3 regions of the Micromonospora matsumotoense genome follow, and region 2 is predicted to be linked to each of the others. Evidence: riboswitches for the same ligand, from Rfam matches in the RefSeq annotation. Region 2 holds a riboswitch; each other region holds the start of a gene.
What was found. Region 2 has a riboswitch for cyclic di-AMP ahead of ACQP1S_RS24250 (coiled-coil domain-containing protein). Riboswitches for the same ligand answer to the same signal wherever they lie in the genome.
Positions count from the first base shown of each region.

Region 1 (2,260 bases), 3.5 Mb from region 2:
ACGGGAACGGACCGCCCCGGCACCGATGGTCGGGTGCCGGGGCGGTCCGGGGCGCGGGTGGGATGGTCGGTCAGGCGGAGTAGCCCCGGGTGGCGATCCAGTTCGCCAGGGTGGTCACGCTGACCCAGTACGCCGGCAGCGACGGGTCCGCCGAGTCGGCGATCCGCACGGTACGGCCGTTGTCCCCGTAGCCCACCGCGGCGACATAGTGGCCGCCGGGGAAGGAGTGCCAGCCGCCGTCGAGATCGGTGACGTCCCCGGCCACGTTCGCGACCACGGCCCGCTTGTCGGCGACCGCCGCGACCACGTCGGCCCGGAGCCGCTCGATCTGCGCGTCGCTCGGGGTGCCGGCGAACATCCGGGTCCGGTACGGGTCACCCTTCACCACGGCGTTGAGCACCCGGGTGGTGTCCTCGGCCGAGTTGGTGCCCATCTCGGTGGTGCCGAGCTGGGCGGCGAGGTCGTCCTGGCCGCGCTCGATGCCGGCCGCGCTGAGCGCGTTACGCACCGCCGCCGGGCCGCAGTAGTAGTAGGTGATCTGGGCCTGGTAGTCGTAGCGCAGGACCTTGGACGACGGCGGCTTCGGGGCCGCCCTGCGGGTCAGGTCCGGGTCGGCGGTGGCCCTGACCTTCGCCCTGGTGATGCGGGGCGACTGCGTCGGGCTCGCCGCCGGGGTGGCCGTGGGGGTGGCCGACGGACTGGCCGACGGGCTGGCCGGAGCGGGGGCGGCGACCCGGGCCTGGGCGCGGCTCGCGACGTCGTCGAGGCGGGGGGCGGACTCGGCGGTACGCCGCTGATCGGTCGGGGCGTCGTCGACGCCGGCGGCCAGCGCGGCGGCGCCGGTGGCCAGGACGAGAACCGCCGCCGAGCCGACGATCATCTGGTACGGGCGCTGGGTGCTCAAACGGCGTAGCTGTCGCTTCATGTGGTGCGTCACGGGGTGTTCCTCCACGGGGCGAGGCGGCCGGGCACACCGGACCGGCACGCGGCACAGACGCCACGCGCGGATCGGGTGTTCAGCCGCTCGTTCGGCAGGGACCGTCCGACGGGGGGCCGGGCGGATCGGTGGGGGCCGCCCGACGGCGATCGGGCAGCGGGGCGGACAGCCGGGTCAGCGCGTCAGGCGCGACGGTCCGGCGGCACCCCGGCACCGAGGTGGAGGGACTACCGAAGGGGTGGGGTCATGCTGCACGAGGAGGGAACTCCTTCCGCTGCCGCCGACCGGGTTAGCTGACGGATTCGGGCGGGAAGATCGCCCTACCCCGGGCCGTGGCCCGGAGATTCACCCCAGTGGTGCATGTGGGTCCCCGGTTCGTGACTCGCACGATTGAGCGGGTCGGCGCGGCGTCGCCTTCTTGCGATCGGAAACCGCACCGGACCGCAGCGACACTACTGGCCGGTTTCCCCCTCGCCAAGCCCGTTGAGCTGCGCAAACATGGGCCGGACGAGTCAATTTCGGGGCACTCGGGCACTGACCCGCCACGGGTGGGACGGCCGGAGCGCCCGGGCCCGTCCAGGCGACAACCGGACGGCCGGGCACCGACCACCGATGATCGGCGCAGTCGATGTGACCGACTGTGACCAGGTGTCCGGTTCCCACCCGCAGTGACGGCACCCACAACCCTCAGATAACAATTCAGTCCCGCTGACCCGCTGACCGGGTCCGACGTCGCCAACCGGCGGCCGGCCGGCCGGAAGTGCCGGGTCAGCCGACCCGGGCCGGACGCCAGCGGGTGGCGGGGGCCGGGCGGGTGGCGGACGTCGCCGGGCGGGGCAGCGGGACCCGGGTCGGCCGCCACCGTTGCGCCGCCGCGTGCGCCTCGGCAGCCAGCGACCGGGCCGCCTCGGCGGCCAGTTCGGCGTCCCGCCACGCCGCCCGTTCCCGCCCGGCCGCGGCCCGGTACGCCGTACGCCGGTCCTCGCGGACCGCGCGGGCCAGCATCACCTCGTGCTCGACCGGGTGCCGACGCGGGTCCCAACCGTCGCGGTGCGCGAAGACGTCCCGCAGCCGCTCCACCGACAACTCGCCCCGCCAGTGCGCCGCCACGGCCTCCTGGTGCAGCCACCGCTCCCGACCGGCGTACTCGGTGGGGGTGCGGGGGGTACGCGGGCTGGGCAGCGCACCGGCACCGGCGAACCGGCGGGCCAGCGTCTCCGCCTCGTCGTACGCCTGCCAGGCCCGTTCCACGGCGTCGTGGGCCGCCAGCCAGGCGGTGCGGTGGCGGCGGGCCGTCTGGGCGGCCCCGGAGGCGGCGACGGC
Region 1 covers NZ_CP192025.1:2,226,447-2,228,706, reverse strand. The annotation lists gene ACQP1S_RS09900 (C39 family peptidase) at 71-937, opposite strand; cyclic di-AMP (ydaO/yuaA leader) riboswitch at 1,201-1,344, opposite strand; gene ACQP1S_RS09895 (hypothetical protein) at 1,706-2,260, opposite strand, start outside.
Region 1: another riboswitch for cyclic di-AMP. It lies ahead of ACQP1S_RS09900 (C39 family peptidase); the one in region 2 lies ahead of ACQP1S_RS24250 (coiled-coil domain-containing protein).

Region 2 (2,260 bases):
CCACTGGCCACCCCACCGAAGCCGTTCTTCTGGGCGGCGAAGTCGCACGCCCGGCCCTTGGGGTGCTCACCGGAACCGCTGGGCCGGTGGCAGGAGACGTACCGGGTGAAACCGGCCGCCTTGGCCTGCTGGAGGGCGTTGAGGGTGCGGGGGGTGATGCAGCCGTTGGCCGGGGTCGGGTCGTTGACGCTGCACGACTCGGACGGCCAGGAACCGTCAGAGTTGCGGGGCGACCCCTTGGCGTTGCTGCTGGACGTGCCGTCCGAGCTGCCGGAGTCGGTGGAGGCGGGGGTCGGCTTGTCGGCGGCGGCCACCGCCAGTGCGCGTTCGGCCTGATCCTTGCGCTTGCCCATGGTGGCGACCTGCTTGCGCTGTTCGGTGATCTCCCGGCTCACGGCGGCCCGGGTCCGGGTGGCCTGGTCCCGGGTGTCGATCATCTTGCGCAGTTCCTGGTCCTCCCGGGCCGCGACCGTCTCCAGCGCCGACGCGCGGTCCATGAAGCCGCCGGGGCTGCTGCTGTTGAGCAGGGCGGACATCGGTCCGAGGCGGCCGGTGCGGTAGGCCGCACCGGCGATCTCGCCGACCTTGCCGGTCTGCACGACCAACTCTGCCTCGATGGTCTTGAGCTGGCCGTCCAACTCCTGCTGGCGCTTGGTGGAACGCTCCAGGGCGGCCTTCGCGCCGATCCACCCCTTGCTGGCCGCGTCGAGCTGGTCGCGCAGCGCCGGGGTACCGCCCTCCTCGTCGTCGCCGGGGGCGACGAGCCGGGTGGTGGGCGCGGCGACGGCCGGTGTGAACGGCGCGGACGACACGCCCAGGGCGAGCGCCGTGACGACTGCGGCCAGTAGTCGCGTGGTGGTGCGTACGTGCATGCGAATGTCCTTCCGTCAGCCGCCGACCGGGTTAGCTGACGGGTTCGGGACGGAAGATCCCTACCGCTGACGCGGATGCACCCCAGGAACATGGTTCCCCGGTTCGCCCTGGTGGGCGATTAGGCGGCGGCCACTGCCGGCGCCGGTGGGCGCCGCCTGGCGGAGGCCGGAGCCGAGCCTACCGGTACGCGTGGGACAGCTGCCTACCTCGTGACTGAGGGTACGAGAGTGAATACTACTAAAAGGGCCAAACGGCACAAATTGCTAACGATCTTCGGTCCGGTGTCCCGGGAAGTGAGCGCGTTCCGGTCTCCGCCGGGACGCGACCGGGGTCACCAGTGGGCCGGGCCGCAGGTGCCGGGGCTGGCTCCGGGCTCGATCTGAAGGGTGGCGTGCTCGATGTGGAAGTCGTCCCGCAGGGCCCCCCGGGCGGCGGCGAGCACGGTGCCGACCTCGGCGTCGCCGGCCAGGGTGAGGTGGGCCGAGGCGACGTCCATGCCGGAGGTGAGCGTCCAGACGTGCAGGTCGTGCACCTCGGCGACGCCGGGCACGGCGGTCAACCGGTCGTGTACGGCGGTCACCGGGAGATGCTCCGGGGCGGCCTGGACCAGGATGCGCACCGCCGCCCGCCCGAGTCGCCAGGTGCGGGGCAGGATGAACATGCCGATCGCCACGGCGACCACCGGGTCGGCCCACCACCAGCCGGTGCCGGCGATCAGCAGCGCCGCCACGATCACGCCGAGGGAGCCGAGCAGGTCGCCGACCACCTCCAGGTACGCCCCGCGCAGGTTGATGCTCTCCTTGGCGCCCTCGCGCAGCAGGCCGAACGCGACGAGGTTGGCGAGCAGGCCGAGCACCGCCACCACCAGCATCGGGCCGGCCAGCACCTCGGGTGGCTCACCGAAGCGGCGGACCGCCTCGATCAGCACGTAGACCGCCACCCCGCTGAGCAGGACGGCGTTGGCGAGTGCGGCGAGCACCTCCAGCCGGTAGAGGCCGAAGGTGCGCTGCGGGTCCCGGGCGGCCCGCTGGGTGGCGGTGATCGCCGCCAGGGCCATTCCGATGCCGAGGACGTCGGTGAACATGTGCCCGGCGTCGGAGAGCAGGGCCAGTGAGCCGGTGCCGAACGCGGCCACCGCCTCGACCGCCATGAACACGGTGAGCAGCCCGAACGCCGCCCAGAGTCGGCCGCGGTGCCGGTGCGCGGCGTTGCTGATCGTCGCGCTGTGGTCATGACCTGCGCCCACGTCCACACCTTCCGTCGCCGCTGCGAACCCGGTCCAATCTATGCTCACATCGCTATGTATGCAACTGACGGTCGGGCCTTCGGCCAGGTCGGTCGGGTCGGTCGGATGTCGGCGGGTCAGCCCGTGGGTTCGACGGTGGTG
Region 2 covers NZ_CP192025.1:5,739,869-5,742,128, reverse strand. The annotation lists gene ACQP1S_RS24250 (coiled-coil domain-containing protein) at 1-872, opposite strand, end outside; cyclic di-AMP (ydaO/yuaA leader) riboswitch at 877-1,008, opposite strand; gene ACQP1S_RS24245 (cation diffusion facilitator family transporter) at 1,205-2,119, opposite strand; gene ACQP1S_RS24240 (HelD family protein) at 2,236-2,260, opposite strand, start outside.

Region 3 (2,260 bases), 2.3 Mb from region 2:
GGTGCTGTACCTGACCCACGGGGTCACCGCGCAGACCTCGGTGGCGGTGCTCGGCACGCTGGGCAGCCTGGTGCTGACCGGCGTCCTGGGCACGCTGGCCACCGCCGCCACCCACCTGACCGGGTACGGCAGCGAGGAGGCCACCACGCTGTCGATGTACCAGCGTGACGTGGACCTGCACGGCCTGCTGCTGGCCGGGATCATCATCGGTTCGCTCGGCGTCCTGGACGATGTCACGGTCACCCAGTCGGCCACCGTCACCGAGCTGGCGCACGCCAATCCGGGGTTGTCCCGGTTGCAGCTCTACCGGGCGGCGACCCGGGTCGGTCGGGCGCACATCGCCTCCACGGTCAACACGATCGTGCTGGCGTACGCGGGGGCCTCGCTGCCGTTGCTGCTCCTGCTGACCGCCGACAGTCGACCGGTGGGCCAGATCCTCACCAGCGAGTTCCTGGCCCAGGAGATCGTCCGCAGCGCGGTGGCGACCCTGGGCCTGGTGGCGGCGGTGCCGCTGACCACCGGGTTGGCCGCACTGGTCACCACCGCCGGGCGCGGTCCCGCCGACGCCGACGCCACCGGGCCGACGCCCACCCCACGGCCCGCCCCCGACCGCGCCGAGGCGCTGGAGGCGCTGAGCGCGCCCCGGCACGGCGAACCGTCCACCCCGGCCCCCGCACGGTGGCCAGACCCGGAAAGGAGCACGGACCCCGCATGGTGACACTGCGCTGCGTGACCGGAGGCGAGGTCGCGATTGTCGGCCGCATCACTGGTCACCCGTTGTTATCGGAAAAATACGCATTTTGCCGGGTTGTGACCGTAGATCCCCGGTACGACTCTCGGGTAACCTCGCTGCCGGTCACCGCCGAAGGCGCCCACCGGAGCCAGCGGTACCACCGCCCAATCGCCGTACGGCGAGCCGGGGAACCGAGCACCTGGGGTGAATCCGCGCCAGCGGTAGGGGCCACTTCCGTCCCGAACCCGTCAGCTAACCCGGTCGGCGGTCGACGGAAGGGACAACTGTGACGGCACCCCTACGCCACTGGTGGACTCCGGTGGTGGCCGTACTCGCCGCCCTGGCGATCGTCGCCGGGCCGGCCGCCGCCCCCGCGGCGGCCGCACCCACCCCGCCCACCCCCTCGGGGCACGAGGAGGACGACGAGCCGAAGCTGCTCACCGACGTCATCGAGGCGACCAACCGGGAGTACTCGGCGGCGAAGAGCCGGCTGGAGAAGTCCAAGAAGCGCCAACTCGAGTACGCCATCGAGGTGGAGAAGGCGGAGCAGGAGTTGGCGGCGCTGGCCCCGCAGGTCACCGAGATCGCCGCCCAGTCGTACCGGACGGGTCGGGTCGGCGCGGTCGCCGCACTGCTGGAGAGCGACGCCCCGGACACCTTCGTCCGGCGGGCCGCCGCCCTGGACGAGCTGAACATGGTCAACGCCGGCAAGCTGGCCGAGGTCAACAAGGTCAAGGCGCGGGCCGAACAGGCCAAGCTCGCCGTCGACACCGAGGTCCGTGAGCAGCAGAAGCAGACCAACCTGATGGCCAAGAAGAAGACCGAGGCCGACAAGGCGCTGGCCCTGGTCGGCGGGCGGGGCTTCACCGGTGGCCTGGTCGACGCGACGTCCCCGGTGGCCCGCATCGCCCCGGGCCAGACCGCCGACGGCGAATGGCGCGGCGAGTCGTGCAGCGAGAACGACCCCACCACGTCCGGCTGCGTCACACCGCGCACGCTGCACATGTACAAGGAGGTCAAGCGGGCCGGCTTCAGCCGGTTCGTCGGCTGCTACCGCCCCGGCGGGCCGTGGGAGCACCCCAAGGGCAAGGCGTGCGACTGGTCGTTGCAGAAGAGCGGCTTCAGCCCGTGGCACAACAACGACACCCGGATGTACGGCAACAACCTGGCCGCGTTCCTGATCCGCAACGCGGACCGGTTGGGCATCTACTACGTGATCTGGAACCGGCAGATCTGGTTCCCGGCCAACGGCTGGAGTTCGTACTCCGGACCGTCCAACCACACCGACCACGTCCACGTGTCGTTGCTGTAGCCGGACATGATCGACACGGTGGCGTCGCTGATGCGGTATCCGAGACCCCTGAACACCGCATCATCGCCACCGGCGAGTTGATCGCGCACCACGCGAAGGCCGCCCGGTCCAGCCGGGCGGCCTTCGTCGTGACCAGGTCTCAGCCGGCGACGGTCGCCGGCTCGCCGGTCGCCGGGACAGCGGACCCGACCGGCCCGGCGTCGACGCCCGCCAGC
Region 3 covers NZ_CP192025.1:638,573-640,832, reverse strand. The annotation lists gene ACQP1S_RS03120 (YibE/F family protein) at 1-718, shown strand, start outside; cyclic di-AMP (ydaO/yuaA leader) riboswitch at 885-1,016, shown strand; gene ACQP1S_RS03115 (coiled-coil domain-containing protein) at 1,020-2,045, shown strand; gene ACQP1S_RS03110 (carbonic anhydrase) at 2,185-2,260, opposite strand, start outside.
Region 3: another riboswitch for cyclic di-AMP. It lies ahead of ACQP1S_RS03115 (coiled-coil domain-containing protein); the one in region 2 lies ahead of ACQP1S_RS24250 (coiled-coil domain-containing protein).